4 regions of the Serratia sp. HNCC26DJ206 genome follow, and region 1 is predicted to be linked to each of the others. Evidence: predicted binding sites of a transcription regulator. Region 1 holds the regulator's gene; each other region holds the start of a gene.

Region 1 (3,129 bases):
TACCAAAGTTGCAGCAGCTAAAAGCCTTTCAGCAAGTGATACGCTGCGGCAGTATTCGTGGCGCTGCGCGCGCCTTGGCACAGTCTCAACCGGCGGTCAGCCGCTCTATCCAAGAACTGGAACAGACGCTGAAAACCCAGTTGATCGTGCGCAGCAGCAAGGGGATGACGCTGACCGAAACCGGCCATACTTTTGCTGTGCGAATGCAATTAGTGATTGAGGAATTACAGCGCGCCACCGAGGAGATCCAACAGTTGAACCAGCATTCGCAGGGCAGCGTGGCGATCGGTTGTTCCTCGCTACTGGCCGTGACGGTACTCCCAGAACTGGTCGATCTCTTCAAGGCCTCCGCCCCGCAGGCCAATCTGCTGATCCGTGAGGCACAGATCTCCACGCTGTTGCCAGCGTTGCACACGGGCCTGTTGGATTTGGCCATCGGCACGGTGATCCCGGACATGCCATTGCAAGACTTGATCTGTACCCCGCTGTTCAAAGCCCCGTTTTGCATTATTGCGCGCCGAGGACACCCTCTGGCACAGGCAACATCACTGGATCAACTGCACGGAGCCAAATGGCTGCTGCCAGAAACCGACATGGGTTATTACCAGCAACTGCAAACGGTGCTCGGCAGCTTTTATCAGCAATTAACCAATAAGCCCATTCGTTCAGATTCGGCGGTATGTGGATTGAATATGGTGTTGGAGGCGGATTATTTGACCATTGTTGCGCGGGCGATGAACACGCCTTTCCATTTGCAGCAAAAACTGGTGACGTTGCCGATCGACAACCTGCCGCAGGCGCAGTACTGTGTGCTGCACTTACAAAAATCGCCGCTAACCATCACGGCGCGGCGATTTCTGCATTTATTGAGCAACCACTGCCACAGTTACCGCTGGTAGCTTCAGGCCACTTCACAGATTTCAAAGCTGTGGGTGACGCTGGCAGCTTTGCTCAGCATCAGCGAGACCGAGCAATACTTCTCGGCAGACAGGTTAACCGCACGCTCAACAATCTTGTCGCTCAGCCCTTTGCCGGTGACGATAAAATGCAGGTTGATATGGGTAAACAGACGCGGTGCTTCTTCACGGCGCTCCGAGGTCAGTTTTACCTCGCAGTCACGGACATCGTTACGGCCCTTCAGTAGAATCGACATCACATCAATGGCGCTACAACCGCCAACCGACATTAAGACCATTTCCATCGGGCTTGGCGCTTTATCGCCCGCGTTACCGTCCATTAATACCTGATGGCCGGACGCAGACTCGCCCAAGAATGTCAGTCCTTCTACCCACTTAACTCTTGCCTGCATTTTGTACACTCCAGTTAATTTCTCAAAATCAGGGTACGCTTTCGCATAGAAACTGGCAACGGAACCTGATGCTAATCATACTGAAGCGAGACAACACAAGACACCCGCCTCACTCTGTGCTACAAACAGAGCCGCAAGAACTCTTTCCAGGTCACCGATTTCAGGGAATGTCCGAGGAAAGGACCCTATATTGGTATGTTAACAGAATGTAGCTTGCAGCACTTGGCGCAAGTTAATATGCTAGGGTACAAGCGTATTTCTATAACATGCCTCAAAACCTGTTGATAGCCACTCTATAAAACACCGGGCTATAAGCACGTTTTACAGGGAACTCTGACCCCTGTGATACAAGGCAGCGATAACAACAGAGGATAACAGCGAATGGTTCTCGGCAAACCGCAAACAGACCCGACTCTCGAATGGTTCCTGTCTCATTGCCATATCCACAAATATCCATCAAAGAGTACGCTGATTCACCAAGGTGAAAAGGCCGAAACGCTCTACTACATCGTGAAAGGCTCCGTGGCGGTGCTGATCAAGGATGAAGAAGGCAAAGAGATGATTCTGTCCTACCTCAACCAGGGGGATTTCATCGGCGAGCTTGGATTATTTGAAGAAGGCCAGGAGCGCAGTGCCTGGGTTAGAGCGAAAACAGCCTGTGAAGTGGCTGAAATTTCCTATAAGAAATTCCGCCAGTTGATTCAGGTTAACCCGGATATCCTGATGCGCCTGTCTGCGCAGATGGCAAACCGCCTGCAAATCACCTCAGAGAAAGTGGGTAACCTCGCCTTCCTTGACGTTACCGGCCGCATTGCACAAACCCTGCTGAACCTGGCAAAACAGCCCGACGCCATGACTCACCCGGATGGCATGCAAATCAAGATTACCCGCCAGGAAATTGGTCAAATCGTCGGTTGCTCACGTGAAACCGTCGGTCGTATTCTGAAAATGCTCGAAGATCAAAACCTGATTTCTGCCCACGGCAAAACTATTGTCGTTTACGGCACGCGTTAATTATTGAAGAAACGGCGTAGCGATACGCCGTTTTTTTTAACTTCCCCCATTCATCATGTGGCGGCGCCTGATCTACCACCCGGAAGTCAACTATGCACTGCGGCAAACGCTGGTGCTGTGCCTGCCGGTGGTTTTCTTCCTGCTGATGGGCAACCTGCAACTCGGCCTGCTGTTCTCTCTGGTACCTGCCTGCTGCAACATCGCCGGGTTGGATACGCCGCACAAACGCTTTTTCAAACGTCTGGCCGTTGGCGGTTCCCTGTTTGCTCTCAGCAGTTTGCTGCTGCAACAGGCGCTGCTGTGGCATATCCCGTTACCCTTACTGATGCTGGCGATGGCGCTGTTGCTGGGCGTCAGCGGTGAAATCAGCCCGCTGCACGCACGTCTGCTGCCCGCCGCGCTGGTCGCTGCCATCTTTTCTCTCAGCATGGCCGGACACGTGCCGATCTGGCATGCGCCGCTGCTGTATCTGGTCGGCACCGCCTGGTACGGGCTGTTCACCTGGTTCTGGTTCAAACTGTGGAAAGAGCAACCGATGCGCGAATCCCTGAGCCAGCTCTATATCCAGTTGGCAGACTATTTCGAAGCCAAATATTCGCTGCTGACCCAGCACATCGATCCAGAAACCGCACTGCCGCCGCTGCTGCAACGCCAGCAGAAAGTGATGGATCTGATCAGCCTGTTATATCAGCAGTTAAACTTCCTGCCCCATGCCAATAACCAAGAGCAAAAACGCCTGCAACGCACTTTCCAGGTGGCACTCGATCTGCAGGAACACATTACCGTCAGCCTGCATCAGCCAGAAG
Region 2 (3,129 bases), on a different contig from region 1:
GGATAAACGGCGAACCGTTGTCGTTGCGATCGTTCTTGCCGGTAATCACCACGGTGGCGGTAGTTCCCGCCGGGTAGGGATGCTGCTGATCCTTCTCATCCAGCACAATTTTCACCGGCACGCGCTGCGCCAGGCGCACCCATTCCAGGTTGCTGTCGATCGACGCCAATCCCTTACTGTTAACGGTGCTGCTGCTGTTATTAACCGCCGCCGCCAGGCTGTCGACGGTGCCATGCATAATGCGGTTGCTGCCCAGCGGGGTGATTTCCACCCGATCGCCTTGCTGCAGGCCGTTCAGTTTGGTTTCTTCCAGATAGGCCAGAATGTAAAAGGTGTTTTTCTTTACCAGCGCCACGGCGGTGGAGCCACGGGTGATAAATTCCCCGGCGTGTACGTTCAGGTTGGTTACCCAGCCGTCGTCGGGCGCACGTACCGTAGTGCGATCGAGATCCAGCTGTGCCAGATCGCGGGTAGCCATCGCCTTGGCCAACTGGTGCTGCACGGTTTGCAATGAGTTGCTCGACTGATCGATCTCTTCCTGCGACATCGCCTGAATGCCCAAGCGCACGCGGCGGCCAGCCTCACGTTTCTTCTCTTCGGCCAGCGCCTGATAATAGGCGACATCAGCATTGGCTTGCGCCAGCGCCTGCTGGTAGCGTGGCCGATCGATCACAAACAGGATCTGGCCCTTCTTCACCAGTTGGTTGTCCGTAACCGGTATCTCGGTCAGCAGGCCGCTGACGTCTGGGGCGATCGCCACCACGTCGGCGGTGAATTTGGCATCACGCGTCCACGGCGATTCGGTGTAAAACGACCAGGACTTGAACACCGCAATGGCGGCCAGCACGACAACAATCAACGTGATCGCGATTCGGGTTATTTGTATTGAAAAAGTTTTCACAGCCACCTCAAACAAAAAGACATGAAACCAGATAAAACAAGCAGCAATACAGCGCAGTATTGAACAGCGCGGGATGCCAGACAAAATCGTAAATCCCGGTCGGCAGCAGTAGGCGACGCATGACAAAAAACAGCACCAACGACGCCAACAGCTCAAAAAACACCGGCGGGAACGACATCCCAAAAATGACCATAACCGGAAGCAAACTCATCACTTTTTCCTTAATTGTTTACTGCACCGGGGATCGCGCCCTGCTGATTTCACATTCTCTTTACATTTTGGCTAACGGACGCCAAACGTCGCACCTAGACAGTTGCCAGGCCACGAACCTGAAAAAAGGGTTAAACTACGAACTTAGACTCATGAAAGGGAATGCATGACAGACGACAATAAACCACGACATTGCTGACCACGCTCAAGCGCTCAGAAGGATACACCCGACCCGATTATATTAGCCTGCTTACTATAAGCTCATCTACAATATGTGATCTAAATCACTTTTAAGCCAGAGTGAACAATGGAAAGACTAAAACGGATGTCAGTGTTCGCCAAAGTTGTTGAGTGTGGGTCGTTTACTGCGGCGGCGCGCCAGCTCGATATGAGCGTTTCGTCCATCAGCCAGACAGTGTCCAAACTGGAAGATGATCTGCAAGTGAAGCTGCTTAACCGCAGCACGCGCAGTATCGGCCTGACCGAAGCGGGCAAAATCTACTATCAAGGTTGCCGCCGGATGCTGCAAGAAGCCACCGAAGTGCATGAACAACTGTATGCGCTGAACAATACCCCAATCGGCACCCTGCGCATTGGCAGTTCCTCCACCATGGCGCAAAACGTGCTGGCCACCATGACCGCCGAAATGTTGCAAGAGTACCCCGGTTTAACGGTGAATCTGGTTACCGGTATCCCAGCCCCCGATCTGATTACCGACGGATTGGATCTGGTGATCCGCACCGGCGCGTTGCAGGATTCCAGCCTGTTCTCCACGCGCTTGGGTTCGATGCCGATGGTGGTTTGCGCTGCCAAAAGCTACCTCAACCAACACGGCACGCCGCAAAAACCGAGCGATATGGTGAATTTCTCCTGGCTGGAATACAGCGTGCGGCCAGACAGCGAATTCGAGCTGATGGCCCCGGAAGGCATCAGCACGCGTATTTCCCCACAGGGGCGCTTCGTGACCAATGACTCGCAAACCATGGTCCGCTGGCTGAATGCCGGGGCTGGCATCGCTTATGTCCCGCTGATGTGGGTGATCGAAGAGATCAAACGCGGTGAGCTCGAAATTCTGTTCAAGCGCTACCACTCAGATCCCCGCCCGGTATACGCCCTGTACACCAAGAAGGACAAGCTGCCGCTAAAAGTGCAAGTGTGTATTAACTACCTGACGGAATACTTTAAACGCGTGGCGGCGGCCTATCAGGGTTATCGCTGATGGATATTTTACCTGCTGCTTACTCGCTCGATGGCAAAGTAGTTATACGGCATTATTTCCTTTTAGCTAACGTAAAAAACCAGCATGACTTTTAATTAAAGGATATTCCTCCGAACAGCCGCCGGGTAGGATTTTGCCGCACTTGCCTCTGCCCCGGCGGATGTGATTAATTATTTCAGGCAAGGTTATTTACACTGTCTCTGGCAGACTGCAATTAACGCCTCTCATAAGAAAAAATCAGCACAACTTTACAGGAATCACCATGGAAAGAATTCCCCGCACGCACGTGGTTTATGCCATGTCGCGTGATAACGCTCCCGTGGCAAGAATTGCCAGCGGCAGCGACGTTTGCTTTGAAACCTGCGACTGTTTCGAAGATCAGATTGCCTCTGAACAAGCCGCATTTACCGAGCTGGACTGGAACCGCATCAATCCGGCCACTGGGCCGGTCTACGTGCAGGACGCGCTACCGGGCGACGTACTGCGGGTAGAGATCAAACGCATCACCCCACGCAGCCACCAGGCGGTGATGGTAACCGCACCGGGTCTGGGCGTGATCGGTGATGAACTGCAACAGCCACAGATCCGCACCGTGCCGCTGGAAGAGGGCTTTGCCCTGCTGCCGGGTGGCGTGCGTTGGCCACTCAAGCCGATGATTGGCGTGATTGGCGTAGCTCCTGCGGGTGAAGCGGTGCCATGCGGCACGCCGGATGCGCACGGCGGCAATATGGACTGCAAGATCATCACCGAAGGCAGCACGCTGTGGCTGCCGGTCAACGTGGAAGGCGCGCTGTTTGCG
Region 3 (3,129 bases), on a different contig from region 1:
CTGCACCGTACAGAATCTTCATCAATTCGGTGCGCCCGGCGCCCATCAGGCCAGCTACACCCAAAATTTCGCCACGATACAGGGTAAAACTGACGTCGTGAACGCCTGGGCCTGAAACATGGCTGACTTGTAGACGTTTTTCTCCACGCGGCAGATTCAGGCGCGGATACTGTTCTTCCAGCTTGCGGCCCACCATCATTTCGATCAACGAATCTTCTTGCAACTCGGCTACCGGGCGTTCGGCAATAAACTGGCCGTCACGGAACACGGTAACGTCGTCGCAGATTTCAAAGATCTCTTTCAGGCGGTGGGAGATATAAACAATGCCGCGGCCTTCGGCTTTCAGCTCATTGATGACGCTGAATAAAGAGGCGGTTTCAGTATCGGTCAGCGCGTCGGTCGGCTCATCCATAATGATGACTTTCGATTCGAAGCTTAGCACTTTGGCAATTTCTACCATCTGCTGATCGCCAATCGACAATTCCCCCACCAGCCGGTGGCTGCTGTAACGCAAGTTCAGGCGCGCCAGCAGTTTATCTGCTTCGGCGTACATGCGTTTCCAGTCGATGCGGCCGAAACGGCTCACGAACTCACGGCCAAGGAAAATGTTTTCGGCAATGGTCAGTTGTGGGATCAGGTTCAATTCCTGATGAATAATGCCAATACCCGCTTCTTGCGAATCCTTCGGGCCGTTAAACACCACCTCTTTACCCAGAAAACGCTGACTGCCCGCATCTTTGCTGTAGATACCGGTCAGCACTTTCATCATGGTGGATTTCCCGGCGCCATTTTCCCCCACCAGCGCCATCACCCTGCCAGGGTAGACACTGAGGGCAGCGCCAGAAAGCGCCTTGACGCCGGGAAAGGCTTTATCGATCCCTTGCAGTTGCATTAACGGTTGCATAATTGCCTCAGAAAGTGACGCCGGAGCAGAGAATGACGTTGGCATATGGCGAACATTCTCCACTGCGGATCACCGCTCGGCTGTGCTCGGTTTGTACTTTAAACTCGCTGTGACTAATATAGCTCACGCTTATGGTATTTCCCTGGTGTTGGCTAAGTTGTTGCAATTGAGCTAGCAACGCTTCATGGAGCAGCGGATTTTGTTTAACTATCTCTTCCGCCAGAATAGCGTTTTCTACCTGCATTTCCTGCGTAACCACCCCGACCACCTGTAAAAACGTCGGTACTCCTTGGGTCAGCGCCAGATCGATACGCTGCGCCGCTGCCGGAATTGGCAACCCCGCATCGCAAATGGTGATCTGATCGGTATGACCGAGGCGGGACACAACCGCAGAAACTTCAGAATTCAGTAGCACGCCTTTTTTCATGTTCTCACTCCAACAGCGAAACGTTTCGCTCGTGAATGAGTTTAAAAAAACAACAGGGGAAGGCAATGATCAAGTTGCAAAAATGTGATCGCCATCGAAACGTTTCGCTCGTGGTCGACAAACAGACAAAGAAAAGGGCTCAGTCAGTCAACTAAGCCCTTGGGGGATTATATCTCGACCTGGGTTCCCAGCTCGATAACGCGGTTTGGCGGGATCTCAAACTGGTCTGGAGCACGCAGCGCGTTGCGGCTCAGCGCGATAAACAGTTTGCCGCGCAGGAACAGATACCATGGCCGCTTGGTCAGGATCAGCGATTCATGCGACATAAAGAATGAGGTTTCCATCATTCGGCACGGTAACCCCTCCAAACCACAGCGGTGGAACACTTCTTCCACGTTCGGGGTTTCACGCCAGCCATAGCTGGCGACTACGCGCCAGAAGGTCGGCGACAGTTGTTCAATGGTCACCCGGCGTAGGTTATGCACATAAGGCGCATCTTCGGTACGCAACGTCAGTATCACCACGCGTTCATGCAGCACTTTGTTGTGCTTGAGATTATGCAGCAACGCAAAAGGGATCACGTTGATGGCCCGAGACATAAACACGGCGGTGCCAGGTACGCGCACCGGCGGGGATTTTTCCAGTGAGGCTATCATCGCCTCAAGGGAGTTGCCATGCTCATGAATACGGCGCAACAGGCTGAAACGCTCGCTTTTCCAGGTGGTCATGATAATAAACATCACCAACGCCAACGTCAGCGGCAACCAACCGCCAGAGAACAGTTTCAACGCATTGGCAGAGAACATCGGCACATCAATAATCAACAGGATCGCCAAAGTACCAACCACCAAGAAGCGATTCCAGTGCCAATTTTTGAGCGCTACCGACGTGATCAAGACACTGGTTAATACCATGGTGCCGGTAACCGCAATACCATATGCCGCTGCCAGGTTGCTGGAGTGTTCAAAGCCCACGATCACCAACACCACCGAGATGTACAGTATCCAGTTGACCACCGGGATATAGATCTGGCCCGACTCCATTTCTGACGTGTGGATAATGCGCATCGGTGACAGATACCCCAAGCGCACCGCTTGCCGGGTCAGAGAGAATACGCCAGAAATCACCGCCTGCGAGGCGATCACCGTAGCCAGGGTAGCCAGGATCAGCAGTGGGATCAGCGCCCAGTCGGGCGCCAGCAGGAAGAAAGGGTTCTTGATCGCTTCAGGGTTTTTCAGCAGCAATGCCCCCTGGCCAAAGTAGTTAAGCACCAGAGAAGGCAGTACTACGGTAAACCAGGCCAAGCGGATCGGGAATTTACCGAAGTGGCCCATGTCAGCATACAACGCCTCCACGCCGGTAATCGCCAGCACCACCGCACCGAGTGCAAAGAACGAGACCTTCTTATATTCAATAAAGAAGTTCAACGCCCACTTCGGATTCAACGCCTGAAGCACTTCGGGATTATCGATAATGCTGCGCGCGCCGAGCAGAGCCAGCACAATAAACCACAGCAGCATCACCGGAGCAAACAGCTTACCGACGCTGCCGGTGCCATGCTTTTGAATAACGAACAGTAGGGTCAGAACCAGAATAGACAGCGGCACAATATAGGGATCAAGCGACGGCGCGGCAATTTCCAGCCCCTCAATGGCCGACATCACCGAAATTGCCGGGGTGATCACCACCTCACCATAGAAGAAACTGCCACCAATCAGGCCAAGTATTACCAACCATGAGGTAGTGCGTGACGAGGTATTACGCCCGGCCAGCGACATCAATGTCAGAATTCCGCCTT
Region 4 (3,129 bases), on a different contig from region 1:
GCGCCGGTGAGGAAGCGCCCGACTAGTACCGAAGGTACGCCGACGCGCACCGTATCCTGTTTGGCTTCTGCCAAAGACAAACCCACCGGGATAAAGTCACAGGCGGCCTGTGCGTTAATGGCAAACAGCGCCGGTAAGGCCAACTGCGGCGGGATATGGCCAAGGCCAATCTGCACGCCGACCAACACGCCGATCACCTGAGCAATCACCGCGCCTGGGCCAAGGAACGGCGAAAGCAGCGGGAAGGAGCAGATTAGCGCCAGCGTCACCAGGCCGATCGGGCTGTTGGCCAGCGGCGTCAGGCCGTGAGCGATAAAGTCCCCGAGCCCAGAGGCCAGGATGATGCCGATCAGCGCCGAGACGAAGGCCATAAACGGCAGGATGGTTTTCAGGATGGTGTCGATGGTGTCACGGCCAGCCTGGAAGAACACCGCCACCACCGAACCCATGCCCATCCCGACTTTGGCTAGCAATCCATCACTTTGCTCGGTGATCTTCTTGCTGGTGTCGTAGTCACGCACTTTTGGCGCTACGGGTTTTTCCGTGACCGGGGCCGTTGCCGCGCCATCAGCCACCTCAACCAGGCTGATATTGTTTTCCCGCACGCCGGAAACGTAGATATCTTCCAGAATAAACTGCGCCAGCGGGCCGGATTGACCGGTGGCATGAATGTTGATGGTCGGAATGCGGCGTTTCGGGTAAATACCGCAGCGCAAGGTGCCGCCGCAGTCGATAATCATCACGCCGATTTCTTCTGTTGGCGGTTCACCCTCTTTAAAACCGTCAACCGCTGGCCAGCCGGTCAGTTCACTGATTTTGTCGACGATCGCCGGGCGGGTACCGGCGGTGATATAGACAACCTTCTTGCCCGGTTCGATAGCCAGTTGCAGTGGGCCACCCCAGCCGCTGGCACCTTTCTCAATACGGATATAAGCGCTCATGCTGTACTCCACAAATTAAAGTTGAACCTGACGATCCAGTTTGATGCCCATTTTGCGTTCGAACAGGCTGGTGGTGAGATCGGTGATCCAACCACGGAAGAAGTTGGTGAACAGCCCAACCAGGAAATAGCTCACGGCCAGCGGGGCCAGCGGCAAGCCCAGCGTGGTCAGCCCGCTGGCGACGCCGAGGTAAACGAACAGTTCACCGGGGTTGATATGCGGGAACAGGCCGTTCATCGAGTGGCAACTGTAAGAAGCGGCGGCGTAGTAGCTAGGTTTGTATTTCTCAGGCATAAAGCGCCCAAGGCTCAGGGTCATGGGGTTACAAAACACAAAGGTGCCGATCAGCGGCAGCAACAGGTAGCGTGAAACCGGGTTACCTGCACAACGCTGTGCCAATCGTTCGATTCGTTCCTGGCCAACAAATTTGATCAGCGCGTTCATGATAACTAACAGGCAGATCAACAAAGGTAAGATGCCGGTCACCATGCTGACAAACACCTCACCACCTTTCTGAAACAGGCCGATAAACCATTCGGCTCCGTGGGTTATTAGATCAATCATTATTTTCTCCTGTGATGGATGAAATGGCCTGGAGCGAACAGCGACTCTGTCGCCATGGGTCTACAGTAATCATTTTATGAAGTTGTTTGTTTTAAATAGATCACATTTTGAAAGATAAATATTTTATTATGAAAGATTAAAATGAAAGAAAAGGAAGTTTTAAGCCAGGGAAAGCCAGGAGGCGGAGAGTTTATGGCAATAAAAAGTGCCCGACATTGTCGGGCTTGGAGTAGGTTTCGTTTTAAAAACAGATGGTTAAGTTTTTCTTGAGGGCGAAACAGTATGGCGGCAGATTAACCCAACAACTCACAGTTGGGTGGCAAGCGGCACTCAATTGCGTTTGGCAGTAATTCAATACGGAAATGCTTACCTTTTAGCGGCTCACCATCGAGATTGAAGATGATTTCGTGTGGTGCGCTAATTTCAAGCCAGGGTAATGAGGCATCGACCACGCTGTTGTTTTCTTCGCCGCTGAACAGGCTGCTGATCAAGGCCGGCAGCAACTCTTCAGCGGTCAACAGGCGCAGTTGCAGTAGGCCGTCGTTGATCAGCGCGCCGGGGCACAGTTTCTGCCCGCCACCGGCCTGCTTACCGTTGCCGATACCAATCACCAGCGCGTCACCGGACCAGTGGAAGTCTGGCCCACGGATCTCACAGCGATCGGCTTGCAGCGTATCCATACGCAACAGGCCATGGATGAAATAGGAGACGCCACCCAATGCCGCTTTCAGTTTTTCCGGGGTTTCGGTGGTGATACGCGTACCAAAACCGCCGGTAGCCATATTGATGAAATAGCGATCTTCGTTAACTTTCGCCAAGTCGATTGGCACGACTCGGCCCTTGATCGCCAATTGCAGCGCCTGGTCCGCCGCCAGAGGGATATTACAGGCGGTGGCGAAGTCATTGGCGGTGCCCAGCGGCACAATGCCCAATATCGGCCGCGTGGTGGGCGGGAGTTGGGCCAGCGCGGTGACCACTTCGTTAATGGTGCCGTCGCCCCCACCGGCGATTACCGTTCCCGCTCCCAGTTGACAGGCTTCTGCGACGAAACGGGCAACGTCACCTTGTTCCCAGGTTACGCGAACATGCAAAGTCAGGCCTTCATCCCGCAGCGTTTTCACCGAGAAACGTATTTCCTCGTTGCTGGCGCTTTTGCCGTTAATGATAAGCAGCGCTGACGCGTGTTGGTTCATTGTTATCCCCAGGGTGAAAAAGAATGTATCTAGACGATAAACCACAACAGGGGGATGGGCCACCGGAATATTCGGGTAATAGTATATCGCGGTTGACTATAACGGCATTTTCTTCTGAAACTGGGATATTTCTATCTCGGTATAAATGTTCACATTAAAAAAATTCTTAATCGTTATATTAAAATTTATATATAAGAAGGAGCTCGCTATTCTAGCTAAATTAAAATTAAGAAATGTCTTATAAAAATGACTATTTCCGATGTTTTAGCCCCGCAGCCTAGTAAATTCCTATCAATAATCTCAGTTTTTGGCTGGTTGACTTCGTGAGCGCGCCCCGCGCTGGTTTGGGCAATAATGAGTTAATGCAATGAAAAACAGGGGGAAATAAGAAAAGAAAAAGCCAACCCAAGGGAGATTGGGTTGGCTAAGGA

What was found. The regulator CRP, encoded in region 1, controls carbon source genes, mostly activating them, when cyclic AMP is high. The targets are predictions, from matches to a motif close to ATGTGANNNNNNTCACAT.
Region 2: a site for CRP is predicted at 1,384-1,401, ahead of aaeR (HTH-type transcriptional activator AaeR). Genes of this name have one in related genera too.
Region 3: a site for CRP is predicted at 1,414-1,431, ahead of rbsD (D-ribose pyranase). Genes of this name have one in related genera too.
Region 4: a site for CRP is predicted at 1,594-1,611, ahead of srlA (PTS glucitol/sorbitol transporter subunit IIC). Genes of this name have one in related genera too.

Annotation. Positions count from the first base shown of each region.
Region 1 is NZ_JBXUGP010000034.1:35,211-38,339, reverse strand. It holds gene AC2A1E_RS20105 (LysR substrate-binding domain-containing protein) at 1-899, shown strand, start outside; gene AC2A1E_RS20100 (OsmC family protein) at 902-1,309, opposite strand; gene crp (cAMP-activated global transcriptional regulator CRP) at 1,691-2,323, shown strand; gene AC2A1E_RS20090 (YccS/YhfK family putative transporter) at 2,379-3,129, shown strand, end outside.
Region 2 is NZ_JBXUGP010000022.1:1,749-4,877, reverse strand. It holds gene aaeA (p-hydroxybenzoic acid efflux pump subunit AaeA) at 1-901, opposite strand, end outside; gene aaeX (p-hydroxybenzoic acid efflux pump operon protein AaeX) at 909-1,112, opposite strand; gene aaeR (HTH-type transcriptional activator AaeR) at 1,419-2,330, shown strand; gene AC2A1E_RS15440 (acetamidase/formamidase family protein) at 2,593-3,129, shown strand, end outside.
Region 3 is NZ_JBXUGP010000010.1:148,364-151,492, reverse strand. It holds gene rbsA (ribose ABC transporter ATP-binding protein RbsA) at 1-904, opposite strand, end outside; gene rbsD (D-ribose pyranase) at 912-1,331, opposite strand; gene kup (low affinity potassium transporter Kup) at 1,499-3,129, opposite strand, start outside.
Region 4 is NZ_JBXUGP010000002.1:105,782-108,910, forward strand. It holds gene srlE (PTS glucitol/sorbitol transporter subunit IIB) at 1-941, opposite strand, end outside; gene srlA (PTS glucitol/sorbitol transporter subunit IIC) at 957-1,505, opposite strand; gene yegS (lipid kinase YegS) at 1,799-2,698, opposite strand.